DNA from 3 places in the Aciduricibacillus chroicocephali genome. Region 2 is predicted to be linked to each of the others. Evidence: riboswitches for the same ligand, from Rfam matches in the RefSeq annotation. Region 2 holds a riboswitch; each other region holds the start of a gene.
What was found. Region 2 has a riboswitch for lysine ahead of dapA (4-hydroxy-tetrahydrodipicolinate synthase). Riboswitches for the same ligand answer to the same signal wherever they lie in the genome.
Positions count from the first base shown of each region.

Region 1 (12,918 bases), 640 kb from region 2:
GGTGTAGACCTTACTATAAAAGGCGGAGAGTTCCACGCGGTAATGGGACCAAACGGTACTGGTAAATCCACATTGGCTTCAGCTATCATGGGTCATCCAAGCTATGAAATTACAGAAGGAAGCATTACGCTTGACGGCGAAGATGTACTTGAAATGGAAGTTGACGAACGTGCTCGCGCAGGTTTGTTCCTAGCTATGCAGTATCCAAGTGAAATCAGCGGTGTTACAACTTCTGAATTCCTTCGCTCTGCCATGAATGCACGTCGTGAAGAGGGTGATGAAATTTCATTGATGAAGTTCATCAAGGAAATGGACGAAGCACTCGACTTCCTTGAAATCGATAAGAATATGGCGCAGCGCTACTTGAACGAAGGTTTCTCCGGTGGTGAGAAGAAGCGTAACGAAATTCTTCAGCTTTTGCTTCTTAAGCCTGAAATCGCAATTCTTGATGAAATCGACTCAGGTCTTGATATTGATGCACTTAAAGTTGTTTCCAAAGGCATTAACAAAATGCGCGATGATAACTTCGGCACACTGATCATTACTCACTATCAGCGCCTATTGAACTACATCACTCCTGACTTCGTTCACATCATGATGAAAGGCCGCGTTGTAAAGTCTGGCGGACCAGAACTTGCTAAGCGTCTTGAAGCAGAAGGTTATGAGTGGATTAAAGAAGAACTCGGAATTAAGGACGAAGTAGAACAGGAAGCATAATAACTTTTTGAAGGATAGGAGGGGCAACATGACTGTAGTGACAAAGCTGCCATACGATAAAGATTATATTTCACAGTTTTCTTCTGATAAAAATGAACCGGAATGGATGTCTTCACTTCGCCTTAAAGCATATGACCAGGCTGAAGCGCTTGATATGCCAAAGCCGGATAAAACAAATATCTCTAAGTGGAATTTCTCACAGTTCAAACATGCTGCTGAAGGTGCGAAAATTGACTCCCTTGATGCTCTTCCTGAAGAGCTGAAGGTTTTCATTGACGGCGACAGCAAGCCTGAGAACCTGTTGATTCAGCGCAATCAGACAGCTGCTTACGTTTCTTTGAGCAAGGATCTTGCGGATAAAGGCGTTATTCTAACAGATATCTTCACAGCAATGCGCGATCACAGCGAGCTTGTTGAGAAGTATTATATGAAGGATGCTGTACAAGTGGACGAGCATCGCCTTACTGCTTTGCATGCAGCACTCATGAACGGCGGCGTTTTCGTTTATATTCCTAAAAACGTCCAAGTTGAAACACCAATTCAGACAATCTTCTGGCAAGAAGATCCTGAAGCGGCACTATTCAACCACGTACTTGTTGTTGCTGACCAGGGCAGTGAACTCACATATGTTGAGAACTACATCTCCAACAATGATAACGAGCAGACAGTTGCAAATATCGTTACTGAAGTTATTGCTTTGGACAATGCTAAAATCGACTTCGGCGGTGTTGATCACTTTGCGGCAGGTACGACTACTTACATCAATCGTCGTTCTGCCGTATACCGCGATGCGACAGTTGACTGGGCGCTTGGCCTGATGAACGATGGCAATACTGTTTCTGAAAACATTACGCATCTGATCGGCGACGGTTCTTCTACAGAAATGAAGGCTGTAACAGTTGGACGCGGCAAACAGATTTCCAACATTACATCAAAAACTGTACACTTCGGAAAAGATTCCGTTGGCCACATTTTGCAGCATGGTGTTATGACGGAAGCAGCTTCCTCAATCTTTAACGGTATCGGTAAGATCGAGCATGGTGCTACACGCTCTGACGCTGTTCAGGAATCTCGTGTACTGATGCTTTCTGAAAATGCACGCGGTGATGCGAACCCGATTCTTCTTATTGATGAAGATGATGTAACAGCTGGACACGCAGCTTCTGTAGGCCGTGTGGATGAGCTGAACCTTTACTACTTGATGAGCCGCGGTCTGACAAAACGGGAATCAGAACGCCTTGTCATTCATGGCTTCCTTGAGCCGGTTGTTGGAGTGCTGCCAATTGAGTCTGTTAAAAAGCAGCTGACTAACATCATCGAGAGGAAAATCAACTAATGGATGTACGCGCCATTAGGGAGCAGTTTCCAATTCTTGACCAGGAAGTAAATGGTCACCCATTGGTCTATCTCGATTCATCAGCGACCTCCCAGAAACCGGTATCCGTCATTGAAGCTTTGGATGAGTACTACCGTCTTTACAATTCAAACGTTCACCGCGGAGTTCATACATTGGGTACGAGAGCTACAGACAAATATGAAGGGGCGCGTGAAAAAGTGCGCCGCTTCATCAATGCGGAGAGCACAAGCGAGATCATTTTCAACCGTGGTACTACAACAGCGCTGAATACTGTTGCTTGGAGTTATGCAAGAAGCAATCTCTCTGAAGGTGATGAAATTGTCATTACTTACATGGAGCATCATTCAAACATTATTCCATGGCAGCAGGCAGCAAAGGCGACTGGAGCAGTACTGAAGTACATTCCACTTCAGCCGGATGGAACTGTGACACTTGAAGATATCCGGGCAACTGTGACAAAGAGAACAAAGATTGTCGCCATGGCCCACGTATCCAATGTGCTCGGAACGATCAACCCTGTCAAAGAAGCAGCGAAAATTGCTCATGAAAATGGCGCGGTTATTGTAGTTGATGGTGCTCAGGGCGTCCCTCACTTAAAAGTGGACGTTCAAGATCTGGATTGTGATTTTTATGCTTTTTCTGCCCATAAGATGTGCGGACCTACAGGCATCGGTGTTTTGTACGGAAAGCGCGCACTTCTGGAAGCAATGGAACCAGTGGAATTTGGCGGTGAAATGATTGATTTCGTCGGTTTACAAGATTCTACATGGAAAGAGCTTCCGTGGAAATTCGAAGGTGGCACACCAATTATTGCTGGGGCAATCGGACTTGGTGCAGCAATCGATTTCTTGAATGAAGTTGGCATGGAAGAGATTCATGAATATGAAGAAAAGCTTGCTGCCTATGCATTAAAGCAATTGCGCACAATTGAAGGATTGGAAATTTACGGTCCAGAAGAACGCGCAGGGCTTGTTACATTCAATCTTGGTGATGTACATCCGCATGATACAGCTACTGTATTGGACGCAGAAGGCATTGCAGTGAGAGCAGGACACCACTGTGCCCAGCCACTCATGAAATGGCTTGATGTAACAGCAACGGCACGTGCGAGCTTCTACTTGTACAATACGGAAGAGGAGATCGACCGTCTTGTAGAAGGACTCTTGAAAACGAAGGAGTATTTCGGCGATGTCTTTTGATAATCTGGATACGTTGTACAGACAAGTCATCATGGATCATTACAAAACCCCGCGTAACAAAGGGGCTCTCGAAGACAGTTCTATGACTGTTGATATGAACAACCCAACATGCGGCGACCGTATCCGTATCCAGCTCAAAATTGAAGACGGCGTTGTTAAAGATGCCAAGTTTGATGGGGAAGGCTGTTCAATCAGTCTTGCCTCTGCATCGATGATGACTCAAGCAATCAAAGGACAGAAGTTGGACGATGCGCTGCGTATGTCCCAGATTTTTTCCGATATGATGCTTGGGAAAGAACTGGATGCAGGTGGTTTGGACTTGGGCGACATTGAAGCCTTGCAAGGGGTATCTAAATTCCCGGCGCGCATTAAATGTGCGACACTTGCATGGAAGGCAATGGAGAAAGGTGTTCAAGAAAATTAAGCGAACTGCTTTGACAATAGACTGAACATCTATAGGAGGGTGTAAAAATGGCGAAGAAAGAAACTGAAATCGTAGAAGAGTATAAATATGGTTTCCATGACAAGGACGTTTCTGTTTTCCGCACAGGCCGCGGTCTTACTCGTGAAGTTGTTGAAGAAATTTCACGTCAGAAGAACGAGCCACAGTGGATGCTTGATGAGCGTCTTAAAGCATTGGAAATCTTCTATAGCAAGCCAATGCCTCAGTGGGGTGGCGATCTTTCCGAATTGAACTTTGACGAAATTGTCTACTATGTTAAGCCGTCTGAGAAACAGGGACGGACATGGGATGAAGTTCCTGACGAAATTAAGCAGACATTTGATAAGCTTGGTATTCCTGAAGCTGAGCAAAAGTATCTCGCTGGTGTATCTGCACAGTATGAATCTGAAGTAGTTTACCAGAGTCTTGAAAAAGAACTTTCTGAGAAAGGTATCATTTTCACAGATACAGATACAGCTCTTAAAGAACATGAAGAATTGTTCAAACAGTACTTCGGTAAAGTAATCCCTGCTGCGGACAACAAGTTTGCTGCTTTGAATACTGCTGTTTGGTCTGGTGGATCATTCATCTATATTCCAAAAGGCGTTGAAACAACTTCACCGCTTCAGGCTTACTTCCGCATCAACTCTGAAAACATGGGTCAGTTCGAGCGTACGCTGATCATCGTTGATGAAGGCGGTTCTGTACATTATGTAGAAGGTTGTACAGCTCCTACTTATACAACGAACTCACTGCATAGTGCTGTTGTAGAAATCTTTGTTAAAAAAGATGGCTATTGCCGTTATACAACAATTCAGAACTGGTCAAACAACGTTTACAACCTTGTTACTAAGCGCGCGACATGTGATGCTAATGCAACAATGGAATGGATTGACGGTAACATTGGTTCTAAGTTGACAATGAAGTATCCTGCAGTTCTTCTTAAAGGTGAAGGTGCTAGAGGTCTTACAACTTCTATTGCTTACGCTGGTAGAGGACAACACCAGGATGCAGGTGCTAAGATGTACCACTTGGCACCACGCACATCTTCTTCTATCGTATCGAAGTCTATGTCCAAGTTCGGTGGTAAAGTATCTTACCGCGGAGTTGTACACTTCGGCCGTAAAGCAGATGGCGCTAAGGCTACAATTGAGTGTGATACATTGATTCTTGATAATGAATCCACATCTGATACAATTCCATACAACGAAATCTTCAACGATAACGTTTCACTTGAGCATGAAGCTAAGGTTTCCAAAATCTCTGAAGAACAGCTCTTCTACTTGATGAGCCGTGGTATTGGAGAACAAGAAGCTAGTGAAATGATCGTAATGGGCTTCCTTGAGCCATTCACGAAAGAACTTCCAATGGAATATGCAGTTGAAATGAACCGTCTAATCAGACACGAAATGGAAGGTTCAATTGGTTAATTTATATAGAAAACTCCCTGTTATCTCTAACAGGGAGTTTTTTTATATTAATTTAAAAATTGTGTTTCCTTATCTTCCCAAGAACTTTAAATAGAAGTATACTAAAACTGTTATACAAGATGATACATCAAAGGAGAGATTATTGTGAAAAAGGTTTTTATTACTTTATTAAGTCTTCTAGTCCTTTCCGCTCCAAGTATATCTATGGCAGCTGCTTCATCTGTTTCCAGCAATGAGAGCGAACAGACTACAAATCCTACCACTAATAATGAGGCCAATACGGAAAAGAAAGAAGCAGTTAAAAAGAAAAAAGAAGCTATACAGGAAAAAAAGAAAGCAAAGAAAGCTATTATAAAAGAGAAGAAAGAAAAAAAGAAAGCGGAAAAAGAATCAAAGAAAGAAACAAAGAAGTTAGACAAGCAAGCTAAAGCTGATAAACGAAAAGCAGAAGCTGAGGCAAAAGAAAAAAAGAAAGAAGAAAAAGCTGAAAGAAAAAAGAATGAGAATGAAATAAAGAAACAGCAAAAAGCTAAAAAGGAAGACGAGAAGGCAGCAGAAAAGCAAAAGAAAGAAGAACTAAAAAAAGCTGAATCTGAAAAGAAACAGCAGGAGAAACTAGAAAAGGAAAAAGAAAAAGCAGCGGAAAAGCAGAAAAAAGAAGATGAAAAAGCAGTAGAAAAGCAAAAGAAAGAAGAACTAAAAAAAGCTGAATCTGAAAAGAAGCAGCAGGAGAAGCTAGAAAAAGAAAAAGAGAAAGCAGCTAAAAAGGAAGAGAAAGAAAATAAAAAAGCAGCTGAAAAGAAATTAAAAGAAGAGCGCAAGGCTGCTGAAGAACAAGAAGTTAAGGAATAAGAAAAGTTAAAAAGCCAGCAATGTTCGTTTACGGACATTGCTGGCTTTTTAATTCCAATTAATATAATCGGATAGCGACTTATCTAGGTAAATCGGCTATACTTGATTAAAAAGAATAGGATAGGGAATAAAAATGGTCTATATTATTTGTATTGTCACTGCAATTGCGACCTCTTTTGCTGGTGCGCTGCTTGGATTGGGCGGTGGGGTTCTTTTTGTACCAATTATGTTACTCTTTACAAATTTTCTTACTGGTTTTGAGTGGGTCAATCCTCAATCTATCGTAGGAGTCTCGCTAATTGCAATGATTTTTACTACTATTACATCAACCATTTCTAACTCTAGGAATGGACTTGTTGATTTCAGACTTGGTTTTTATCTTATTTCTGGGAGTGTTCCAGGTGGTATCTTTGGTTCTTGGCTAAGCCGCTATATTCAAATGGAAAATTTCCCTTTATATTTTGGTGTTCTACTTCTCCTTATTTCTTTACTGTTTCTCATTGAGATGAAGTCTGGGGAGGAGAAGATCGATCATGGAAAAGGAATTCTGCGCATACTTGTTGTAAATGGCACGGAATATCGTTATAGAATTTCTTGGTTGAAGCCGTTCTTCATTGCTTTTTTTGTAGGTACGTTATCAGGCTTATTTGGTATTGGCGGTGGATCGATGATAGTGCCTTCACTCATTTTACTTTTTGGTGTCCCGGCTCATATTGCAATCGCCACATCTTTATTCATGATCATCTTTAGCAGCGGAGTAGGAGCAATCACTCATATTGCTCTTGGCCATATTCCATGGCATTATACTTTGTACGTTGTGCCAGGTGCAATTATCGGTGGATGGCTTGGTGCCCATGTAAATCAAATTTTGAATGGAAAGACTCTCATCCGCAGTTTACAGATCTGCCTTGTGCTAATCGGTTTATATTTGATTGTTGACAGCATGCTATAAGGGGTTTTTCATGATGCAAGAACAGCTGTATTTTTATTTTACAAATGATTTTCATAGCAATTTTCAGCAATGGCCACGGGTTGCGGCTTATTTAAAAAATGAAAGAGCGAAGTGGCAGTCACGCAATCGGGATGTTTATCTCTTTGATATTGGTGACCATATTGACCGGGTAGCTGCCATTACAGAAGCGACGCTTGGGAAAGCAAATGTTGGGCTGATGAATGATATTGGCTATGATGCTGTTACACTGGGCAACAATGAAGGCATCACATTGCCACATGAGGATTTGCAACATTTGTATGATCATTCGAAGTTCACAGTCATCTGCAGTAACTTGCAAACAGCCACTGGTACAAAGCCATTTTGGCTGCTTGATCGCAAGACAATCAGGACAAGACATGGCACGAAAATTGGAATCATCGGACTGACGGCACCTTTTGCAGCTTTTTATAAAAAACTTGGCTGGGAAATTAGTGATCCAGAACGTTTTCTTGGTGATGAGATTGCCAGCTTGAAAGCTGAGCACGATATACTTATTTTATTATCGCATCTTGGACTGTCAGAGGATGAAAAGATTGCGCAAGCTTGGCCGGAGATTGATATTATTATGGGAGGCCATACTCATCATCTTCTCAAGAACGGCAAATATGTAAACGGTGTACTGCTTACGGCTGCAGGAAAAGGATGCCATTATGCAGGTGCTGTTCATATAGAATGGGATCTTATACTTAATAGGGTTACAGAAAAATCAGGACATGCAGAAAACCTGGAAACCTATCCTGAAGACGGGCAAACTGCAGACAGTCTAAAGAAATTGGAAAAGGATGCAGAACGGAAGCTTTCTGTTACAGTTGCTGAATTGAATTATGATTTAAAAAAGGACTGGTTTAAAAAGACTCCACTCATGCAAGCTCTTACGGAAACGATGGAGGAGTGGACAGGGGCGGATTGTGCCATGCTGAATTCAGGTGTCATTCTTGGGGATCTTACCGCAGGCAAAGTGACACGCGGTGATTTGCATCGTATATGTCCGCATCCAATTAATCCATGTGTTGTAGAGGTAGACGGTGATGAATTGCTTGAGATCATCCGAGCCGGTGAAACAGAAGAATTGACTCATTATGAATTGAAGGGGTTCGGCTTTCGCGGCAAAGTGATTGGCAAGATGGTTCTTTCCGGGATTGAACCAATTAGAGAAGAGAAAGCCGACCTGTCATTCATTAAATCGGCTAAAATTCATGGGGAAGAGATAGATCTAAAAGGCAATTACAAGCTCGCAACAGCAGACAGTTTCACTTTTGGAAGATTGTTCCCCGAGATAGCAAAGGCGAGGGAGAAGAAGTATTTCCTGCCTGAGTTCCTTCGAGACTTGTTGCTGCTTGCTTTGCAAAGATTGCCATAAAAAGGGTAACTGGACGTGTTGCCTCTGCATAGGCTGATTGCAGAGGAGGAGAATTACATCATGATTCATGTGAACCCAATTGAAATTGAAGGTAAGACTTTTACTTCTGTTCGTGTCGCTTTGCCAAAGACGAACTTGTTAGTCGTAACAAACGAGACAGGATATATTATGTGTGCGGCATTAGATGTAGGCATTCTTGATACAGCGCTTCGGGATCGTGAAGTAATCGCCGGAAGGGCCCGAGGAGTGCGCTCCATTGATGATTTACTGGAAGCGCCTTTGGAACTTGTTACGGAAGCTTCACGTCAGCAATTCGGCTGGGAACCCGGTATGAAAGGGAAGGATGCTCTGCTCCGCTTGACTGAACAGTCTGCGCCAAAGCAAGTCTAATACTAGAAATTTATCCATTCTAACCCCCTTGTGGCCAGCATAAACTGGCTGCAAGGGGGTATGTTGCGTGGCATTTCGGAAAAGATTCCGCAAAAAGAGGACACCTCCTGCGCCAAAGGCCATTTTTGCATGCACTTTTATTTGTTTTATAATCCTTGTTTTGCTCAGTTTTTGGCTCGTAGATCGCGGCATTAAGCCGACATTGATAGATATTGCTGAAATCAAGACAGATGAATTTGCTACAAGAGCGATCAATGCAGCTGTCGAGTTTACAGAAGATGTTGAGTTCGATAATTTGATAGAGGAAAAGTACGACCATAATGGGGAAGTGACAAGTACATCCTGGAACTCGGCTGCAATTAACAGAATCTTGCGGACCTCGACAGACAGGGTTGAATACTACCTTCATAATATGAATAAGGGAGCGACAATTGATACAGAGGATCCGAATCTGAAACCAGAAGATTACGGAAATACGGCTTCGGATCTTGCACAGCGGGATCCTACTGTAGTAGAAATACCTATCGGTCAGGCGACAGGCAACTCAGTGTTGGCTAATCTCGGGCCTAAGATTCCTGTACATTTTGAGATTGTCGGTAATATTAAAACCGATGTCATTCATGAGGTAGAGGAGTTCGGTATCAACTCTGCGCTGTATAAGCTTTATATTAGTGTGAATGTCAATGTCCAAATCGTAATGCCATTTTCTTCTTCAGTCTCTGAAGTTGAGACAAAGATATTCATCACTTCTGGAATTGTAAATGGAAAGGTTCCTGAATTTTATAGTGGAAATGGGGAAGGACCTTCCATTTCACTGCCAAAAGACAGCTTGAAGAAGGATTGATAGTTTGATAGACTATATATACAAATTCATAGCCAACCTTATAATCGGTGAGGTAGAGGCGCGGCATATATAAGTAGCCGGCAGGAGGATGACACCAATGATTGCCAGTGAAAGGATCTGCCGCCGAAGTTTCATGGAAGTCGCGTTCATGATTCTGGTATGTTTTCGAACAGGGAATGTACTGTCATGCATATTCTGCATGGAGGACTATTGATCGGTGGAGGATAACGTATATTGATAAAGCAATGATAGGTTATTTTCTATCATTGCTTTTTATTTTGCCATCATGTTGTCTAATCTGACTGGACAGTCTTACCTGCAAAAATTATTTGGAGGCTTTAGTTTATATGGATACACAAGAAATTCTTTCCTTGCTTCCCGCTGTGATCATGCTTGTGCTCGTTTTGGCCACAAGAAAGGTCCTGCTCTCGCTTGGGACCGGGATTATCGCTGGTGCACTTATTCTTAATGATTTCTCAATCTTAGGAACCTTGAAAGAAATATGGAAGGACTTTGCTAATATTTTCTATACGGAAGGAGCGGTCAACAGCGGCAATCTTCTGTTGCTTGCGTTCCTGCTATTGCTCGGTATAATGACAGCATTGCTCGCTGCTTCAGGTGGCAGCCTTGCTTTTGGTGAGTGGATGATCAGACGAGTAAAAACCCGTGCTGGTGCCCAGTTGATGACTGTACTTCTTGGAATTATCATTTTTATCGATGATTATTTCAATGCACTCGCCGTTGGACAAGTTGCCCGCCCGCTTACAGACAGACATCGAGTGTCAAGGGCGAAACTTGCATATTACATAGACTCGACAGCTGCACCGGTCACTGTTATTTCACCAATTTCGAGTTGGGGAGCTTTTATCATCGGGATTCTTGGCAGTATTTTCGCAGCCAATGGAATCAGAGATATGAAACCCCTTACATCTTTTGTAGAAATGATTCCTTACAATTTCTATGCTTTGACTGCATTACTGCTCGTTTTTCTTACAGCTCTTTTTTCAATGGATCTCGGTCCAATGCGTAAACATGAAAAGCGTGCTATGGAAACCGGTCAGCTTATTGATCCGGATCCGAAAAAAGCTAAAGTTGCCGGAGATCTCAGTTCAACATTTGAACCTCATGAAGAAGGACGGGTTCGTCATCTGCTTGTGCCGATCATCACACTGATCGCTGTTACCGTAATCATGATGATTTATACAGGGTTCAAAGCTAGCGGTTCAAACCCGACTGTTCTAACGATTTTTGCTGAAACGAATGTAAACCTAAGTCTGTTTTCAGGAGGAGTTGTCGCTGTAATCGTCGGCTTCGCCCTTCATTTCACTCAAAAGGCTCCGCGAGCAAATGGTGGGAAAATATTGTGGGAAGGCATTAAGACGATGCTCCCAGCAATATATATCCTGTTGCTTGCTTGGATTGTAGGTTCCATTATTTCTGATCTGAAGACTGGCGAAATTCTTGCCAATTATGTACAACAGTCCACTCTTAAGCCAACGATGCTGCCACTTGTTTTCTTCGTAATATCGGGTATCATGGCGCTCGCGACTGGTACATCTTGGGGCACTTTTGGAATTATGCTAGCAATCGGTGCTGAAGTTGTACTCAAGGTCGACATCAACTTGTTGCTTCCGACGTTGTCGGCAATACTTGCAGGATCAGTCTTTGGAGATCATTGTTCGCCAATATCAGATTCAACGATTCTTTCATCGACTGGAGCAGGAGCGAACCATATCGATCACGTTATGACCCAGTTCCCTTATGCATTGCTTGCTGCAATTGCATCAGCTTTCGGTTATTTGATCATAGGTATGACTGAGCAGCTTTGGCTTGCTTTACCAGCAGTCTTGATCATTCCTATTATTGCTTTGCTTATAGCTAAAGCCAAGAACAGAAAGAAAGTTGAACATACTGTCTAATTTTAAGCTCTGCAGATTATTCTGTAGAGTTTTTTGTTACTTAAGTAATGTTTAATATTACCATTATAGTACTTTAAGAATGCTTTGACATTGTTTTTGAGAGCAGTTATAATAACGAATGAAATAATCAGAAAACAAAAAACATTTTTATCAATATGTTTGTTGTTCTGTAATTTTTTAGGGGGATAATCATCATGGAACAACGTTCACAATGGGGAACAAGAGCCGGGTTCATTATGGCTGCTGTCGGTTCAGCAATAGGTCTAGGTAATATTTGGCGTTTCCCGGCTGTAGCTTATCAGAATGGTGGGGGAGCATTTTTCATTCCTTATCTGTTCGCACTTCTAACGGCTGGCATACCAATTCTAATTATGGAATTTACGATGGGCCATAAGTACCGGGGATCTGCACCTCTTACTTTCCGCAGAATGAATCGCAAAACTGAATTCATCGGCTGGTGGGGTGTACTTGTATCTTTTGTCATCTCAACATATTATTCAGTCATTATTGCCTGGGCAATATCTTACACTTTCTTCTCATTCAAGTTGAGCTGGGGAAAAGATACAGAAGCTTTTCTTTATAACGACTACTTGCATCTTGGCACGCCAGGTCACTTTGGCGGGCTTGTACCACAGGTTGTCATTCCATTGATTATCGTGTGGGCAATCGTACTAGGGATTTTGTCGAAAGGTGTCAAGAAGGGAATTGAAGCGGCAAACCGAATTTTCATTCCATTGCTTGTATTTATCTTCATTCTTATTGTAATCCGTGCTATTACACTTCCAGGAGCTAGTGATGGTTTGCAAGCATTCTTTGCACCAGACTTTAGCAAAATACTCGATTCAAAAGTATGGGTGGCTGCATATGGGCAGATATTCTTCAGTCTTTCAATCGCCTTTGCAATAATGATCACATACTCAAGCTATTTGCCGAAGAAATCCGATATTACAAATAATGCCTTTATTACTGGATTCGGTAACTCAAGTTTCGAATTGCTTGCAGGAATTGGAGTTTTCTCAGTTCTGGGTTTCCTTGCACAGCAGCAGGGTGTTCCGGTTGATAAGGTCGTTTCTGACGGTGTTGGTCTTGCTTTTGTTGTATTCCCGCAGATCATTAACCAGTTCCCGGCTTTGCCGCAGTTATTCGGTGTTTTGTTCTTCGTGTCACTTGTACTTGCAGGATTGACATCACTTATGTCGATTACAGAAACATATGTTGCTGGGCTAGTTGACAAGTTCAATATTTCTCGTATACGTGCAGTATTGTTCGGTGGCGGTCTTTCTGCGATTATTTCATTGCTGTATGCAACAAAGGGTGGCTTGTTCTTCCTGGACAACGTTGATTACTTCATTAACCAGTTCGGTGTTGCTGTACTAGGTCTTGTCGAAGTAATTCTTGTTGCTTGGATTCTTCG
Region 1 is NZ_CP129113.1:1,828,929-1,841,846, reverse strand. It holds gene sufC (Fe-S cluster assembly ATPase SufC) at 1-717, shown strand, start outside; gene sufD (Fe-S cluster assembly protein SufD) at 746-2,053, shown strand; gene QR721_RS09650 (cysteine desulfurase) at 2,053-3,273, shown strand; gene sufU (Fe-S cluster assembly sulfur transfer protein SufU) at 3,263-3,697, shown strand; gene sufB (Fe-S cluster assembly protein SufB) at 3,745-5,145, shown strand; gene QR721_RS09635 (hypothetical protein) at 5,290-5,997, shown strand; gene QR721_RS09630 (sulfite exporter TauE/SafE family protein) at 6,131-6,949, shown strand; gene QR721_RS09625 (bifunctional metallophosphatase/5'-nucleotidase) at 6,960-8,351, shown strand; gene QR721_RS09620 (YunC family protein) at 8,412-8,741, shown strand; gene yunB (sporulation protein YunB) at 8,809-9,585, shown strand; lysine riboswitch at 9,631-9,803, shown strand; gene QR721_RS09610 (Na+/H+ antiporter NhaC family protein) at 9,933-11,504, shown strand; gene QR721_RS09605 (sodium-dependent transporter) at 11,699-12,918, shown strand, end outside.
Region 1: another riboswitch for lysine. It lies ahead of QR721_RS09610 (Na+/H+ antiporter NhaC family protein); the one in region 2 lies ahead of dapA (4-hydroxy-tetrahydrodipicolinate synthase).

Region 2 (12,918 bases):
CCCATATTGGCAAGCAGGAAACCGATCAAGGAAACACCAAAAGCGACCTGTTTATGACTCGCCCAAGAGATTAATTTCGAGAAATATTGGCCGCATGCCGAGACAAGCCCGGCTACCGATGTGAGGCAAGCCATAAGGAACATGAGCCCGAGAATGATCTTCCCAGCAGGACCGAACAACGTCTGTGCCATTGCCGAGAGTAGTGAAGTCCCTGCTGCGAATTCACCCGCCGCTCCCATTCGCGCACCGCTCATGCCAAGGAAAATATAAACGAATGAAAGAAGCACACCAGCAACGAGGCTGGCCAGAATCATATTGATGCGCAACTGCTTTTTGGACTCTACACCTTTATCCTGGATTGCTGTTAAGATAACAATGCCGAACGCAAGGGCAGCAAGGGCATCCATCGTATTATAGCCATCAAGGAAACCGGCAAAATAAGCACCTGAACTGTAAGCTTGATCAGGAGCCTGTGTTGGCGCACCAAGATGCGTAAGGGCCACCACACAAAGAATAATCATGACGCCAAGCAATGCCGGGGCCATCCAGCGCCCCATATACTTGTCCATCTTCTCCGGCTTAAGCGCAATAAGAAATACGAGAGTAAAGAACACAAAGGTGAAAATCCCGAGTCCAAGCGTCATATGAGCCGGATTTTTGATAAAGGGTGCCGCCGCCATCTCAAAAGCGACCGTTGCATTACGCGGGATTGCAAGGAGCGGCCCAATGCAAAGATAAACGAGTACAATGAATATCGTGGCAAACTTAGGATGTACACGGCTGCCTATTGTCCGAATGCCACCCTCAACGAGTGAAATTGCGAATAAGACAGCAAAAGGAAGGCCAACTCCGGTTGTAATAAAACCTATAATCGCCGGCCAGAACGAAGTCCCTGCCTGTGCACCAAGCATCGGCGGGAATATTAGGTTACCTGCTCCGAAGAACATGGAAAACAGCATGAAACCGATGAAAAGGGTATCCCTTTTTTTCATGATGTATATTCTCTCCTTCTCTAAATAAAAAAGTCCGTTTTTGACATGGAAAAACGGACTTGTAGAATACTTGATTTGTGATTGAATTTTTTCTTAATTCATATAGTACACAACGTCTTGGAGAGGGTCAATGCAGTTACAAATAGTAAGTAAATTTTAAATAATCATTTTAATCAATCATAGAAAAACTTGTAATCTAATAGTGTGGAAAACGGCGATCATGGAGATAATAGGAAGGTCATTAAAAGGGGGATATGATGTTGGAATATGCTTTTATTACAATTAAACTCCTTACCGGATTCATTCTATTATTCTTCCTTGTTCATATAGTTGGCAAGAAAATGATCAAACAGATTACGCCTTTCCATTTCATCTCGGCTATCGTATTGAGCGAACTTATCGGTGATGCCACTTACAATAAAGGAGTATCGGTATTCCAGATTGCATTTGCAATCCTTTTCTGGGGTGTGATCCTATTTGTCATCGAGTGGGTGGCAATGCATTTAACAAAGTTCAGACGGTTCGCAGAAGGGGAACCTTCGATGCTCATTGAGGATGGTGTGGTCAATTTCTCCACACTCAAAAGTTGCCGCATGAACTTGAGTCAGCTGCAAAGCATGCTTCGTCAGAGCGAAACATTCTCCATTAGAGAAGTCGCCTATTGCTTCCTGGAACCGAATGGATCTCTCAGCATCATGAAGAAGCCGACATATCAAAAAACGGTACAGCAAGACTTCTCCATGCCATTTAAAAAAGCCGAGCTGCCTCTCGCTTTAATTCGGGATGGAATCCTCATTCCGAAGAATCTTGAAGAGCTTGGCAAAGATGAAGCATGGCTTCATCAGCAGCTTTACAAACAGAATATCCAAAGCATCGGAGAAGTCATTTTTGCGGACTGGGCAGAGAATAGTCTCTACGCAATTCGATATACTTCCAGTTGAACAGCTCCACCTGTTAACAGGAAACGTGCTATAATCAGCAAAAAGGAGGCTGCTCCGATGAACGGTTTTGCTCATAGTGCTATTGGTTTCGGTGTCGGGTTTGCGATTGCTGAGACTTCCGCCGCCAGTCCATTCGAAACAGTTCTGCTCATCAGCGCAGGCAGCCTGTCCGCGCTCGTTCCGGATCTTGACATCAATGGCAAACTGACAAATAGAATGACTTTGCCCCACCAGTTTTTAAAAACTATTACGACAGTTGCCGGCTGTCTTATCATCTACTTGACGCTTACCCATGTACTGCAAATCGAAATGTGGCAAGGAATTGGCCTTGGTGTAGCTCTAATCGGTACAGCTCAGTGGATCTCGAAACGCTTCATGCTATCTATCACCGGTATGCTCATCATCGCTGCCGGACTATTTATAAGTAAAATCTGGCTAACGCTATTTGGAGCCTATGTACTTATCGCCAGTTTTCTATCTCATCGCACCTATACCCACAGCTTGCTCGGACTTGGTACATTTGCCTGCATTGCCTGGCTCTTTTCCCGTGATATGAACATGAATGACCTCTTTTTCGCTTGTTCATTCGGTTATGCCAGCCATCTGCTCGCTGATATGAGATGGGTACCTGGGAATAAAAAGGGGATTAAGCTCTTTCTCCCGCTGAGCAAAAAGAGCTTCTGACTGGACATTGTTCAAAAAAACCGCCAAAAATAGGCATATATCCCCTATCTTTGCCAATTTCCCTATGAGATAATGGGTTACAGCTCCACAAGAAGAGCTGAATGCAAAGCGGGGAGTGAGGATTTATGTTCGTACTCACACGCACCAGAGGCAAGATGACAGAAATGCTTAAAGACTCAAGCAGTCCGTTCAAAAAGGTGTTTGCCTCGTATTCAGACGCACAGTTACTCGCCAATCAATTAAACAGCCACTTGACAAGCACTACGCTATGGGAAGTGGAACAATTATCATATAGCCAAAAATCAAGCCTCGATTGACGTGTGGCTTGATTTTTTATGTATATGCAAAGAAAATCAGATATCCGAGAAGGACGAGCAATCCATAGAAAATCCCACTGTCCGATGTCCCTCCGACTTCACAGATTTCTTCAGTGCGGGCACGTTCATCATATGTCTTGTTCAAAATGCAGGAAATCTGACGCTCCGCATGATGTTTGTATAGTGTATTCCCCCTCCATCCGAAGAAAATTGCTGTCGCTAAGCCGGCGAGAATGTCTGGAATGCCAGGTAGATGTCCGAACACCATCATAAGAATGGCATCAGCAACGATCAGGACCCCAAAGACAAGCAACAGATTGCGATACATTTTCCGGTAGCCAAGCCAAAATGGTGCCACAAAAAACGCCGCCCAGTTCCAGCTATTTCTCTTCTGCCAATTCTTGAGATAGTAATTCTCATTCTTCTCTAGAAAGAGCAGAAGATGAGCCTGCTCAGGAGCCTGCTTCGGGACTTGTTTACCTGCCTGCATATCTTCGAGTTGTCCCGCATATTCACTGAGATTCTCACCACAGAAAGGGCAGAAATTTGCCCCCTCAATCGTCATTCGTCCGCAATTCGGACAGTAATTCATGCTGCATCCGCTCCTCAATGCCCTTCCTTCTTTCCAGCCTTTGGCCAGATGAAATACGAAACGGAAATGGCATTGTCAATTATTACTATGATTCCCCAAACTTTAAGCGTCGCAAACAGATCTGCGCTTTTCTCTGAATTCCCGACAATCCAGACCATAATAAACAGGAGCAGAGCCCCGATGCAATATGCCAGCACATGCTTCAGCGAACTTTTCATGGAATGACGTGCATACGTATATCCTGTACGCTTAATCGGCCGCTCTCCTTCCCTCTTAATATAGTATCGGAAACGCTCATCAGCCCAACGAATCATGTCCTTCCCGTACACAACGGAAATAGCAATGTACAATGGAGCAATCGAATGCGCAATCGTTGGAGTCGCCCCCTGATAGATATCGATCCCTGTCACAATTAATAGAATGAGATCAAGAACCGGAGTCATCGCCAACAAAACGAGCCCCGCACGCTTCATCCCAAAAATATACCGGGCGACGAGTCCTCCAAGAATGAATACCCAGAAGCCGATTTCACAAGCAACAATTGCCCAAGCTATGAAATTCAACGGACAGCCGCCTCCTTAAATAGATACTTCAAAAAGTAAATCCCGTCATCACTTCAACTATTGCAAAATAAGCAATTAATATTAAAAATGCATAAAGAATTCCAAAAGCATTCGTTCCACCTGCAGCTTCAATTTTTCTCAGTTGATTGCTTCCAGGTTCTGTCACAGCTTCTATTTCAGATATTTTTCGTTTCATATGCTTTCGATACAAATCATTCCCTCGTAACCCGAAGAAAATCGCTGCACCCATGCCAAGTGCGTTGTTTAAAGAATCCTCATTAAAACCGGATATCCGAAGCATCATAATATCGAATAAAATATAGATTCCAAATAATATGAATATCAGCTTATACATTTTCCTGTATCCAAGCCAAAAAGGAGCGAAGAAAAAGGCAACCCAGTTCCAGCTGTTTTCCTTCTTCCACTTATTGAAATAATACTCCTGATTGGAGCGTACAAAATAAAACTGCTTTCCATGCTCAGACGTATGTACACTTTCAGCACTTGCTGAAATCTCCTCAATCGGCGCTTGCTCGTTTACTCCGACCGCCTCTCCACATTTCGGACAGAATTTCGCTTGCTCCAATAGCTCAACTCCACATTCTTCACAGTACATCCTTACTCCGCTCCTCTCTAAAGATTTAGATTAAGGGGATATCTGTTTAATTATACTAATGTTATGATGGAAAGGAACCTTTTCCAAAAAAATTCAATTAAGGGAGTGTATAGCATGAAGGCAATCTTGAGAAATAAAGATAATTTTGTCAAAGAAGTGAAAGTCGGCTTTAGTTGGACGACATTCTTCTTTGGCTTTTTCCCGGCATTAATCCGTGGCGATCTGAAATGGGCGGCAATCATTTTCATTGTTACTTTAAGTGTTGGCTTTTTCACTGTAGGGATTGGCGGTTGGGTGACCAGTCTTGTTTTTGCCATTTCTTATAATAAAATTTATACAAAGAATTTGCTTAAAAAAGGTTATGAACCAGCAGATGAAAAATCACGAAAGCTACTAGAAGATCGTGAAATCATCTCACGTATCGCCAGCTAAATAAAAAAGGAACCTGCCCATTGGAATTGGACTGGTTCCTTTTTTATTTTCGTTCATTACTTTTTAACAGGCTTACCTTGTTGCTTTCCTTTTACAGCTTCAGAAATCACTTCAGCAATCTTCGTATTATCAATTGTTCCTGTCAATTTATCCGCTTGTGGTCCAAAAGCGTATACCGGTACATCGACACCTGTATGTCCTGTCGTTGTCCAGCCGATAAGCGCACGGTTGCTAATTACTTTAGCGATACCATCTGCTGCGGATTTCTCATCAGCAATTCTCTTAATCTCTTCCTCTTTCAAATCTTTAATGCCAGCGAATTTCTCCATCACTTCAGGAATATTTGTCTTCTCCTTGTTCACCTGTTTGCCCATGTATTCAGCGGAACGTGTGACATTGCGAATTATATCTTTGTTGAATCCGTATGTACCGCCAGCACCGATCGACATGCCGCCGGTCTCATGGTCGGCCGATACGATCACTAGCGTATCTTTGTTGCGTTCGGCGAACTCTTTCGCCACTTTGACAGCATCATCAAAAGCGAGTGTCTCTCTCATAGTCGAAGCAGGATAATTCACATGGGCCGCGTGGTCGATTCGTCCACCTTCCACCATTAGGAAGAATCCTTCCTTTTCCTTAGATACGACATCAATTGCTTTTTCTGTCATTTCAGCAAGGCTTGGCTCTTTTGTAAGATCGCGGTCCAACTCATAATTCATATGACTTGTATTGAAGAGTCCGAGCAGCTTGCCTTCCTTCGCTTTTTCAAGTCCCTTCGCATCTTCAGCAATTGTGTAGCCTCTCTTTTCCGCATCCTTTAGCAGGTTCAATCCATCTTCCCGCTTGCCGCCTTCACTCTTAGGCAGGAATTGTCCTTTCCCACCTCCGAGCAAGACGTCGACTTCATGTTCCTTCAGCATTTGCACGGCAATTTCATTTTCTTTGTCGCGATGATCAATATGTGAAGCGAATGCGGCTGGTGTCGCATGTGTAATCCGCGTCGTTGTAACGAGCCCTGTTGCCTTACCTCTGTCCTCTGCTTCCTCCAGAACCGTCGCCACTTCGAAATGATCCTCGTCCTCCTCATGTTTTTCTTTTTCAGGTGCCAGGCCGATCACATTGTTATCTGTTTTGTGGCTGGATGAGAAGGCTGTAGCTGCTGCTGCAGAGTCTGTCACTGTATTATCATGTGAAAACGTGCGTGCGAATCCGATATTTTTAAAAGTGTTCATCGTTAAATCTTCTGTGCCGAATCCGTCACCTTTCAAATAAGAAGCTGCCGAGACTTGTGTTGGACCCATGCCATCGCCAATCAACAGGATAACGTTTTTAGGCTGCTTGCCATTTCCTTTACTCCGATTGTCATCCAGTTGTTTCGCCTCTGCTACCCCATTTGACCAGCTCTCTGATGGAGGTGCTGCATAAGTTACTGCTGCTGCTGTTCCGACAAGTGCAAGAACCCCTGCTTTTTTGAAAGATTTACGCATGAACATTCCCCTTTCATAATTTGTTACAAGTCAAGATTAGCAACTGATTGTTAACAGAGTGACAACCGAGTTCAAAGTCTTATTTACAATTTTGGAAGAAATCATTAGAATCTCCCGGAATCCCTTGTAACTGCCCGTTTTCTTTGCTATAGTGGACACAAATTGAATTATCTATTGAAATGATTTAGAAGTATGGATAGAGGCGCAGCTGCCATCAGTATCCGGCATAAGGAGAATGGGCTCCGATGATTGGCGGGGAAAGGGACAGTTGCCGAAGCGAGAAATGATCCTGTGTGCTTTTTTCGCTGGGGCTGCATTGAACAAGTGCAGAACTGTCATGTAGGCGACTATATGGAGGGCTACCTTACGCACGGAAACGTCTTGAATTTACAATGTTTCTATGCAGCAGCCGCCCGCTGCTGCATTTTGCGTTATATAAGTGAGCGTGTGTTTCAGCACCAGCACTAAGGTATCTGATCACCTTCCGAATAATAAGAAACAGAGGTGTGAAGTGATGAGTTTTGGACAAATTTTAACAGCGATGGTTACGCCATTCGATCAGAATGAGGAAATTGATTACACTGCAACACGCAATTTGGTTAACCACCTAATTGCAAATGGTACAGACGGTCTTGTCGTAGCCGGTACAACTGGTGAAAGTGCGACACTTGAAACAGATGAGAAAATCGAGCTATTTAAATTCGTTGTTGAAGCTGCGGCTGGACGCGTTCCAGTCATTGCCGGCACAGGAACGAACAGCACAAAGGGATCCATCCATCTGACACAGGCGGCAGAAGCTGCTGGTGTTGACGGCATCATGCTCGTAAACCCTTACTACAACAAGCCTTCCCAGGAAGGACTGTACCAGCATTACAAGACAGTTGCTGAATCTACGAAACTGCCAGTCATGCTCTATAACATTCCAGGACGAACAGCAGTCAATATGCTGCCTGAGACGATTATCCGTCTAGCAGAAGTAGAGAACATCGTATGCGTCAAAGAAGCAAGCGGAGACCTTGATGCAATGACTCAGATCATCAGTGGCACACCAGATGATTTCAAATTGTACAGTGGTGATGACGGGCTTACATTGCCTGTTCTTGCGCTTGGCGGTGTCGGCGTTGTATCCGTGTCTGCTCATATTTTGGGCAATGAAATGCAACAGATGATCCGTGCTTTCCATGAAGGTCGTCATGAAGAAGCAGCTGCCATGCACGGCAACTTGCGTCCGCTAATGAAAGCTATGTTCGCACAGCCCAGCCCTTCACCTGTAAAGGCAGCATTGAATATGAAAGGCATTACTGTTGGCGGTGTCCGCCTGCCAATGCTTCCACTTACTGAAGAAGAAGAAATGGAACTTCGCCATATCCTCGGCATTCGCTTTGAAGAAGCAGGCTAATCAAGAAAACAAAACAACCAGGTACCTTATAAGGTACCTGGTTGTTTTTATTTTTAATGGAAAATGTAACTATTTCCATACAAAATTTATAATTATTTTACAAAATTCAGCAAAATTCCAATAATACCCTTGACAATTATTGGTTAAAGGAACTATCTTTTTATTAGACTACTTTTTTGTGTGAGTGCAATTTAATTAATTTTTGAGGGAAACTTTTATTCTTTTTTAAGATTTCTTTAAGAAATTATTAATATTTTGTTAATATACCCTCAAAAATTAAAAACCAAACATGAAATGTATAAAGTCTTTGCATGGCAACACAAAAAAGACAGTCCGGAAAACTGTCAGCAATCATCCGTATTTATTTCAAAGTAAAAATCAAGGAGGTGGGCTCAGGTGGCACTCGAGATCTTTCAACGCAAAGAACAGAAGTATTTGATCACCATTGAGCAGTATGAAGGGTTATTGAAACGCTTTGGAGACAGAATGCGCTCCGACAAGAATGGCGTCAACGGTAGATATACCGTGACAAGCTTGTATTTCGACAATAATGAGAAGACAATCTATTTCGAAACGAAGAACAAGCTCCAATATCGCCAGAAGCTCCGTCTGCGTGTCTATGATGATGCCACAGAGGAAAGCACAGCATTTTTTGAAGTGAAACAGAAGCATAAGAAAATTGTAAATAAGCGCAGGCTGCTTGCCCCGCTAAAGGAAGTTTACCGCTATCTCGAAGATCCCAACCCGGATCTATCTAATTATGAGACTTCCAACAATCAAGTACTTAAAGAGATTCACTACTTCAGAAAACTCTATGACTTGGAACCTGAAATGGTCGTCAGTTACAAACGTCATGCCCTGCATGGTGCAGACAATGCCGATCTGAGGCTGACATTCGACTTCGATCTGCGTTGTCGCAAACATGACCTATTACTTGAACATGGTCCTTATGGCGACAATTTCATCGATCCGAATCTCGTCGTACTCGAAGTAAAAGTGGAGCACAGTGTGCCGCTATGGCTTACACGTATCCTTCAGGAACTCGATTGTGAACAACGCAGCGCGTCTAAATTCTGCACGAGCACAGAGCTTCTATCGGGTGAAATTGCTTCACAACCAGTAATCAAGAACAACGTCGTAAAAGAATCTACAACTATTGGAGGAAAAGAAAATGGAGCAGATCAGCAACTTGTTTACATCTAATGGAACAGTAGTCTCAACTGTATGGATGAGCCTTGCCGCTATGGCGCTCGCCACAGTACTCAGCATTATCATTACGAAAGTATATCAAATCACATTTACAGGTGAACGTTACTCCCAATCATTCGTACATACAATCATCATGATGAGTGTCATTGTATCTGTAGTCATGAACGTCGTCAGTGATAATGCAGGCGTAGCATTCGGTCTCTTCGCGGTCTTTAGCCTAATACGTTTCCGCAGTGCTGTAACAGATGCCAAGGACATTGCCTATATCTTCTTCGGCCTATGTGTCGGTATGACAGCAGGCCTTTACCAGTTCGAACTTGCAATCGTACTTACTCTATTCGCTAGCTTGATCTTCTATATTCTTTATAAATTCAATTATGGTAAAGGTAAAGATACACAAATCCTTAAAGTACAAGTCCCAGAGAACTTGAACCATGAAAACTTGTTCGATGACATTCTTGATGCCCATACACTTTCGTATGCCATCCGTCAGGTTGAAACGACGAATCTTGGAACAATGATTATGTATACATTCGCTATCCGAGCAAAAGCCGATACGAAAGATCGTGAACTGCTTGATGCCATTCGTGAACGCAATGCGAACCTAAAAGTCTCATTATCTTATCTAGGAGATAAGAAAGACTAATCGCAGAACCAGATGAGAGCCTGTGTGCAAGCTGATGCCCAAATCGCTGAACACGGGCTCCTTCATCCAGAGAAATGTAAGCGCTTGCTTACTTTGGCTAATTACTAAAATTCATTACCAACACTATACCATGTTCAAACAAATATGCAAAGCGAAATAATCGTTTTCAAACAAATAAGAGGAGATGCCCTGTTAACATCCCCTCTTATATTATTTAACGAGATGCTCCAGTAGTTCGAGCTCTCTTCTATAGTGTTCACAAGCAGTATCAATTTCAAGCCTGTTACCGAATTTATGTAAAATATTATGTACTGTTACACCAAGCATGATGTCCATAATGTAGTAAAATTCCTCACTTGAAAGCTTGGCATATTTGCCCCCAACACAAGACCGGACGTCTTCAAACCTCAACTCTTCCACTTCATCTTTGAAGATCTTCTGAATCACTTCTTCAGTCTGCAGATTCATGTTGTGAAACGTGTTTCGAATAAAGTCGATGCCATCAATATCTTCCAGGAAACGACGGAAGAAAGCATTAAGCCCCGCAATCAGATTGCCATCCGCTTCTTTTGTCAGCTCAAGAAACACATCCTTCGAATCCATGGCGAACTGCTCTAGCATATAAAGAAAAGCATCTTCTTTTCCAGAAAAGTACTGATAGAAGCTTCCCCTTGCAATGTCAGCCTCCTTGACAATATTCGAGATGGAAGCCTCATTAAGCGGCACACGCGAAAATTCCGTATGTATGGCTTCCATGAGTTTGTCCCTTTTGCTTTCGGCAAGGTTGAAAAATGTCGGTTTTGGCATTAACTGATTTCTCCTATCGGCTCACCCCATGCATTAAAACGAAGATGGCAGCTGGAACTTATCGTTGCTGATCCAAAGTTCGAGAAGGTCTGCTTCTGTTCCGCTTATTTCATCGGATTCTTCCATTTCAAGTCGCAAACGCTCCATTTTCTCATCAAGCACTGCTGCTGAATGAGCTGCTTCACGCAATTCCAATGCAATATGGAATGGGATTTCTTTGTTGTATTTGTTGTAGAGTTTATGCTCCAAGCTTGCCCAATAGTCCATGGCGACAGTACGGATCTGCACCTCGACATTCACATATTCAATCCCATCAGACATGAGGACTGGTACCTGGATGATCAGATGCAGACTGCGGTATCCATTTTGCTTCGGATATTTAATATAATTCTTGTAATCCACTACCTTAATGTCTTTCTGCATAAGCAGCTTACGGCTAATTTCATAAATATCATCCGTAAATAGACATGTAATTCTCACACCGGCAATATCATGGATTTCTTCACGAATCACATCCAACGAGAATGGAATTCCCTTGCTGTTCACCTTGCGCAGAATACTCTGCGGAGACTTTACCCGTGTAACAACCTGCTTTACAGGATTGTATTCGTTTACATATTCGAGCTCTTGTTCAAGCTGATTGATCTTTGTTTCAATCTCTTTCAGTGCAAATTTATAGCACATCATGAATTTTGATAGTTCTGTTTTTAATGGTTTGATTTCTTTTAATTGTGTTGGAATATCTTGTGTCATTTGAGAAATCTCCTTCCTCATCAGAATGTGACACCCCGTCACTTCAAATTTATTATATATGACACTGTGTCATATATCAAGGAGGATTTACCAAATATTTTCTCTAATTTAATATTGGTTCCATTTTTTACATGGTTATCGCTTCCAATATGACATCTCGTCACACTTTCATCATTATATGTGACACTATGTCACGAAATCAAGCATAATTTCTCGATAATTGTGATTTCTTTATAACATTACTCGTTAAGCAAAGTTTTTATATGAAAATTAGTGTCTTTCTGCTAGCCTCTTACAAATAAAGACATCTGAATTCTCTTTTACATGAGCAACTCAGATGTTTTTCTTTTTCAATTATTTTCTTTCCGTTTTGCATTTATAATATTTGCCGAATTACAGATGATAAGTATGAGGAGGCTGAATCGTGGAGTTTCCAATCATTCATACGAATATTTGGGATGGGATGATTGCCGTTCCTGTAATCGTCATATTGACGCAATGTTTCAAGATTTTCCCTATCCCTAGCAAGTATTATCCAACTATTGCTTCTGTGCTTGGCTTTGCTATATCGATCTTCATTAGTCACCGTGGGCATATTTGGGCAGGCATTTTCATGGGTGGGTTTTATAGTACGGCGGCTGTCGGCACCTATGCTTCCTTAAAAACAACAATTATCGCTATTAAAAAGAAACAAGCGAAAAAGCGTCGTACCGCAACATAAGAAAAGGCTGTCTCCCGAGAAGGAAACAGCCTTTTCTTATAAACTTATATGGTCGGTCGGACTGCTTGCTGTTGCACCATGCTGCTTCTGTATTCTGCCTGCTTCATAACCTAGACGGCCAGCTTCAATGGCGAGCTGCATGGCCTTTGCCATTTTCACCGGATTTCCCGCTGCGGAAACAGCCGTGTTCAGAAGCACTGCGTCAGCACCGAGTTCCATAGCATAGGCTGCATCTGCTGGAGAACCAATACCTGCATCAACAATAATCGGCACATTCGCCTGATTGATAATATGCTCAAGGTTGACCGGATTCACAATGCCAAGACCTGAACCAATCGGTGCTGCTCCAGGCATGACGGCATGGGCTCCGGCTTCTTCAAGTAAGCGGGCAAGGACAACATCATCAGAAGTGTACGGCAAAACGGTGAAACCTTCTTTCACCAGTTCTTCCGTTGCTTTTAGTGTCTCGACAGGATTGGGCAACAGTGTATGCGGGCAGCCGATGATTTCGACCTTGATCATATCGCAAATTCCTGAAGCACGTGCAAGCTTGGCAATTCTAATTGCTTCCTCAGCAGTCTTTGCACCTGAAGTGTTCGGCAGCAAGCTCACTTTTTCCAAATCAAGTCCTTCAAGAAAGTTCTGTTCATCCGGATTGTTAATATCAAGTCTCCGAACTGCAAATGTAAGGATTTCTGATTCAGATACTTCGACTGCTTCCCGCTGAATCTCCGAGGTTGCATATTTCCCCGTTCCAAG
Region 2 is NZ_CP129113.1:2,471,636-2,484,553, forward strand. It holds gene brnQ (branched-chain amino acid transport system II carrier protein) at 1-992, opposite strand, end outside; gene QR721_RS12640 (DUF421 domain-containing protein) at 1,253-1,933, shown strand; gene QR721_RS12645 (metal-dependent hydrolase) at 1,991-2,617, shown strand; gene QR721_RS12650 (hypothetical protein) at 2,743-2,934, shown strand; gene QR721_RS12655 (DUF2628 domain-containing protein) at 2,951-3,526, opposite strand; gene QR721_RS12660 (hypothetical protein) at 3,541-4,089, opposite strand; gene QR721_RS12665 (DUF2628 domain-containing protein) at 4,118-4,705, opposite strand; gene QR721_RS12670 (DUF2628 domain-containing protein) at 4,820-5,137, shown strand; gene QR721_RS12675 (alkaline phosphatase) at 5,194-6,624, opposite strand; lysine riboswitch at 6,814-6,994, shown strand; gene dapA (4-hydroxy-tetrahydrodipicolinate synthase) at 7,139-8,023, shown strand; gene QR721_RS12685 (polyphosphate polymerase domain-containing protein) at 8,420-9,226, shown strand; gene QR721_RS12690 (DUF4956 domain-containing protein) at 9,195-9,878, shown strand; gene QR721_RS12695 (TetR/AcrR family transcriptional regulator) at 10,089-10,685, opposite strand; gene QR721_RS12700 (GTP pyrophosphokinase) at 10,719-11,438, opposite strand; gene QR721_RS12705 (hypothetical protein) at 11,863-12,159, shown strand; gene QR721_RS12710 (thiazole synthase) at 12,196-12,918, opposite strand, start outside.

Region 3 (5,403 bases), 300 kb from region 2:
GGATTTTTGCACGGATAGAAGTTCACTCCGAACGAATGCACAATTGTCATTCCGTTTCTTCCTCCGCAGTTTTTGCACTTTCCTGCTGATTCACTAACCATCTATGAAAATCCCCTTCGCCTGTAATCAGGTCCAGACATATGAATAATCTCAGTCCGCTCCAGCACACGGGACAAGTTGCGGTCATTCAATCTCTGCTTCAGACCCGCACCATTCAAATTCGTCGTATATATTGTCGGTTTGCCAGCACGCGCGTCAAGCACTTCAAATAGCTTCGTCTGCACCCAACTATCGCCTTCCTGCTTCGGATTCATATACTCTGCCCCCAGATCATCAAGTACAAAAAGCTCGACCTCACCGATGACCTGAAACAACTTAGCTTCACTAAAATTGCTACTCTCCCGAAATGCATCTTTAATTTGCGTAAGCAGTTTTGGCAAAGATAAAAACAAGGCACTGTGTCCTTTCTCGATAAGCACTTTGGAAATTGCCGCTGACAGATGGCTCTTTCCCACGCCATAATCCCCATACAGAAGCAAATTTCCAGATTTGTTCACATCAAAGCTCTCCGCATAGTTGACCAGCCGCTCCTTCACCCGCTGTAGCTCTTGCGTCGGCGCCGTGTAACTCTCAAACGTTGCTCGGCGAAGCGCCTCATTCAGCAAGGATTGTTGTCCGAAGGCCTTTTCCATTCTCCGCATCTTCAAACGGCTTGCCTGAACAACAGCCTGTTTCGCAAGACGGATATTTTCACATTTACAGCCAAGATTCGCAACAATCCTTTCTCCTTTTCGCGGCCCGAACGGAATTGTCAGTTCCTTGCGTTGCACCTCTCTGCCACATCCGCCGCAAGTAAACTCTTCAAGCAAATCACCTGCAAGCCCGCTCCCAATCTTGTCCCGAATATGCAACATGACCATATCCCCCTAGAAACCGTAATCGTATTCGTACTTGGTTGCCGCTATCGTCTCCACTGGCGCTGGCTGACGCTTCTGCTGTCTCACCTTGATGACTAGCGCATCAAAACGCTTACGAAGCTTTGCCGGGGACAGCACGACAGACATCTCGAAGTCATCCTGCTGTGCCCAATCAATCAAGTATCTGATCTGCTCCTCCGTCCGCTTATCAAGCTCCATCATCTTGCGAATATCATCAGCCCATTTTTGTAGATCCGGTTCCAAATGTTCCGGATTGTTGCGTTTGATCTGTTCGTAGAAATGCTGGGCAAGCTTATAATGCATAGAAGAAACGTCGTAAACGCGTTTGCGACGAATAATCTTTTGATCTTGATCTTTAGCCTTATTAGCCTGTATAGCCTTATTGTTATACTTCTGGCTAAGTTCGCCATCAATTTGAGATTCGTTCAGTCTAATTTCCGCAAATTTTTTTGGCTGTTTATGAGGTTCCTGATATTTTTCATAGTTCAATACTGTAAAAAGCGTTCCATGACTCACTTCTTTTATAGAAATCCGCTTAGCTTTCACCAATTTCTGAACACAGGTGTATATAGTTTGTTTTGAATATGCCTTATGGCCACGTCCAACTTTATAAGCAAGATCCTCAGCCAATTTTTCATACGACCTTACATATTGCCCCTTCTGCAAGCGAATCCCAGCCGTTCTTGTCCCATCCTGATGGGTTGCCTTTCCAATTAGTAGCATGAACAAGCGAAATGTCGACACATCATGCCACAAGTCAGATTCAAAAATATGACGTGACATCTTGAAATAATTTATATGCATTTGAAATGCACCTCCTACTACCATGAATCGAAACGAATTGGTTAGAGGGGGCGTCTTGCATGAATTTTTATTAAAAAGAAACTGACCCTCTATCTGCTAGAGTCAGTTTCTTTAGTGAATATTTTTCTAAATTATTGAGGCCTTCCTATTCTCATTTATTCTTGAAAATCCTTAAACTAAACTCCCATTTTACCGGGCTGGTCTCATCTTCTCTCAAAAGCTAAGAGCTCATTCCTCTAGATGTAGATCTTAGAAAAACAATCTGGAAACTATCTCCCTTTTCCCACTAGATATTGACTAATTTAAAATAGAATTTATAATAGTTACATCAATTGCATAATAAAAACCCTCATCAAACCGATGGGGTAGAGGTTGCGGTTTTTATGAGTAAGGCGGACGAGATGCAGAGACATTGACTGACTCCGCTTGAAAGGAAAAACTGCCGAAGTGTGCTTTTATCTCTGAATGAGCACGCTGGGGCTGTCTCCGAATAGGAACAGAACTGTCACGATTGGTCACCAGCCGTTCGTGTTGAGCTATCTTCAGGAAGGTAGGATGCGGGCTGTCAATCATGTCACCTGAATCTGCTTCGGTGGCATTTTTTATTGCAGGCTCCTTCCAGATTTGAATAGCTAAATGGGCTTTCAGCTCAATCCAGCTAGAAAAGGAGTATCATCTATGCATTCAACAGAAGAAAGTAACAATCATTCCGCTGCTGGTACGGTTCCTGTCCAGAAAGAAACGAATGACCTTAAGCGTAATTTAAAAGCACGTCACTTAACGATGATTTCCCTCGGTGGAACAATCGGAACAGGACTCTTCCTTGCAAGTGGCGGCGCGATCCATACTGCCGGTCCCGGTGGAGCAATCGTCTCCTATCTCGTAATCGGGATCATGGTCTATTTCTTAATGACGAGTCTTGCGGAAATGGGCGCTTACATGCCTGTTGCCGGAAGCTTCAGCACATATGCCACCAAGTTTGTCGACCCTTCATTCGGGTTTGCCCTTGGCTGGAACTATTGGTATAACTGGGCAATTACGATTGCTGCAGAATTATCAGCCGTTACAATGATCATGAAATTCTGGTTCCCTCACACCCCCTCCATTATTTGGAGTGCTCTATTTCTCGTGATCATGTTCTTATTGAACTATTTGTCAGTAAGAGGATTCGGGGAAGCTGAATATTGGTTCGCCTTGATTAAAGTAATTACCGTAATCATCTTCCTCATCTTCGGAGCATTGATGATCTTCGGAATTCTCGGCGGCGAGACGATCGGCGTCAAGAACTTTACAATCGGAGATGCACCGTTCCATGGCGGATTCATGGCGATGCTCGGAATCTTCATGGCAGCCGGTTTCTCATTCCAAGGTACAGAGTTGCTTGGTGTTGCAGCTGGTGAAACAGAAGATCCTGGCAAATCCATTCCAAAAGCTGTAAAGACTGTGTTCTGGCGCATTCTGTTATTCTATGTACTTGCGATTCTTGCCATCGGCTTGATCATCCCTTATACAAACGGGAACCTTGCTAGTGACGATGTAACAGTAAGTCCGTTCACAATTGTCTTCCAAAAAGCAGGAATTGCCTTCGCTGCTTCTGTCATGAATGCAGTCATCCTGACAGCTGTCCTATCTGCAGGGAATTCCGGAATGTATGCTTCAACACGCATGCTCTGGAATCTAGCCCGTGAAGGAAAGGCACCTGCATTTCTTGGTAAACTCGATAAACGTGGCGTACCTGTCAACGCCCTGATCATAACATCCTTGGTCGGAACACTTGCCTTCCTTGCTTCACTGTTTGGTGATGGTACCGTTTATGTTTGGCTCCTGAATGCATCAGGAATGTCCGGATTCATCGCGTGGCTTGGCATCGCAATCTGCCACTACCGATTCCGTCGGGCTTTCGCTGCTCAAGGTAAGAGCCTGGATGTTCTGCCATACAAGGCAAAGCTGTTCCCGTTCGGTCCACTATTCGCGTTTGCGGTTTGTGCTTTTGTCGTACTCGGACAGAACTATTCAGCCTTTATGGGTGACCATGTCGACTGGTATGGTGTCATCGTTTCCTATATCGGGATTCCGCTATTCTTAGCATTATGGCTTGGCTACAAATTTACGAAGAAGACAAAAATGCTTCATTTGAAAGACTGTGATTTGTCCAATTAATTACAAAAGCACGCCCTGAGTGGCGTGCTTTTTATTTTCTGCTCAAAGTGCCTTTATATCCATCATCTACCAAACTGTCATCCTTGTTCTCCCATCATTTTCTTCTGTTATATATTCGACTTTTTCTATACTATTTTTCAATGCATTTTCATATATATCTTTCAATAAAACAAAATCTTTGGCATAGATTTCTATGTAGGCGCCATCAGCAACAAGGATAATGATTTCGCAAGCACTTTCCAGAAAGTCATGATAAGTCTCAATTTCCAACATATCAGCTTCACTTGGAAAAGCCTTCATGTCTAAAAAATAAATAGTATAGGAGTCTCCATGTTTAATTGAGTGGTTCACTTCTTCTCCATTAATTGTATCTTCCAGCGGGAACAAAGACTGATCATTTTCACCATAAGATTCATCACGGTCTATCTTCCAGCAATATGCTGAGAAGTTCATAGGCTCAAGCAACTTTCTGATTGAAACACCATCACTCTCTGACAAGCTAACATTTACTCCACGCAGCAATTTTTATCCCTCCTTTTGCATGCAAGTAACTGGAACTTCCCACTCGCCCTGCTCACTCAAAAAATGCGTACCCAACCCAAATACTCGGATCAGACACGCATTTATTTCTAAACAAAGTTTATCAGAAACTTATCCCCAAATCTCTTTCGCAATATCTACAACATATTTCAACTTCGCCCACTGTTCCTCTTCAGTCAAAATGTTTCCGTGGTGAGTGGAAGCGAAACCGCATTGCGGGCTGATGCACAATTGTTTCAATGGCACGTATTGTGTCGCTTCTTCCACACGGGCTTTGATGTTTTCTTTATCTTCCAATTTGCCGTGCTTTGAAGTGAATACGCCGAGGACGACACGAGGACCGCCATTTGGAATGTGTTCCAGCGGAGTGAAATCACCGGAGCGGTCATCATCGTACTCAAGGAAGAACCCGTCCACTTTTTCCTTAGCGAACAAAGTTGGCGCGATTTTCGCGTAGCTGCCTTCGAACGCCCAGTTGGAGCGGTAGTTACCACGGCAGAGATGTGTTGTAATCGTGAGATCTTCCGGCTTGCCTTCAAGTACACCGTTCGCAACGCGCAATGCCAATTGAATAAGCTGTTCACGAGTATAGGCACTGTCATTGAAGGGAATTTCCGGTGCGTTCAGGCCAGCGATATATACGTCATCAAGCTGCAAATAGCGGCAGCCCGCATCATAAAAAGCCTTGATTGCATCGCGGTACGTCTTGATGATATCCTCTGCGTATTCTTCAATATCCGGATAAATATCTTTGTTGCGAATGCCCGCGTTGAACAACTGGTTCGGGCTTGGAATGGTCTGTTTGGCAACAGCACGGTCCCCAACGATTTCCTTGAACTCAACAAATTCCTTAATATGCGGATGATCTGCGTTGAATGAGATTCTTCCATTTACTCGAATATCGTAGCGTTCCGTTTCTTCTCCTTTGAATTTGAAGCCATGTTCAGGCACATAGCCTTCT
Region 3 is NZ_CP129113.1:2,176,052-2,181,454, forward strand. It holds gene QR721_RS11300 (ATP-binding protein) at 102-914, opposite strand; gene QR721_RS11305 (hypothetical protein) at 927-1,742, opposite strand; lysine riboswitch at 2,101-2,289, shown strand; gene QR721_RS11310 (amino acid permease) at 2,421-3,902, shown strand; gene QR721_RS11315 (DUF2691 family protein) at 3,969-4,424, opposite strand; gene QR721_RS11320 (5-methyltetrahydropteroyltriglutamate--homocysteine S-methyltransferase) at 4,554-5,403, opposite strand, start outside.
Region 3: another riboswitch for lysine. It lies ahead of QR721_RS11310 (amino acid permease); the one in region 2 lies ahead of dapA (4-hydroxy-tetrahydrodipicolinate synthase).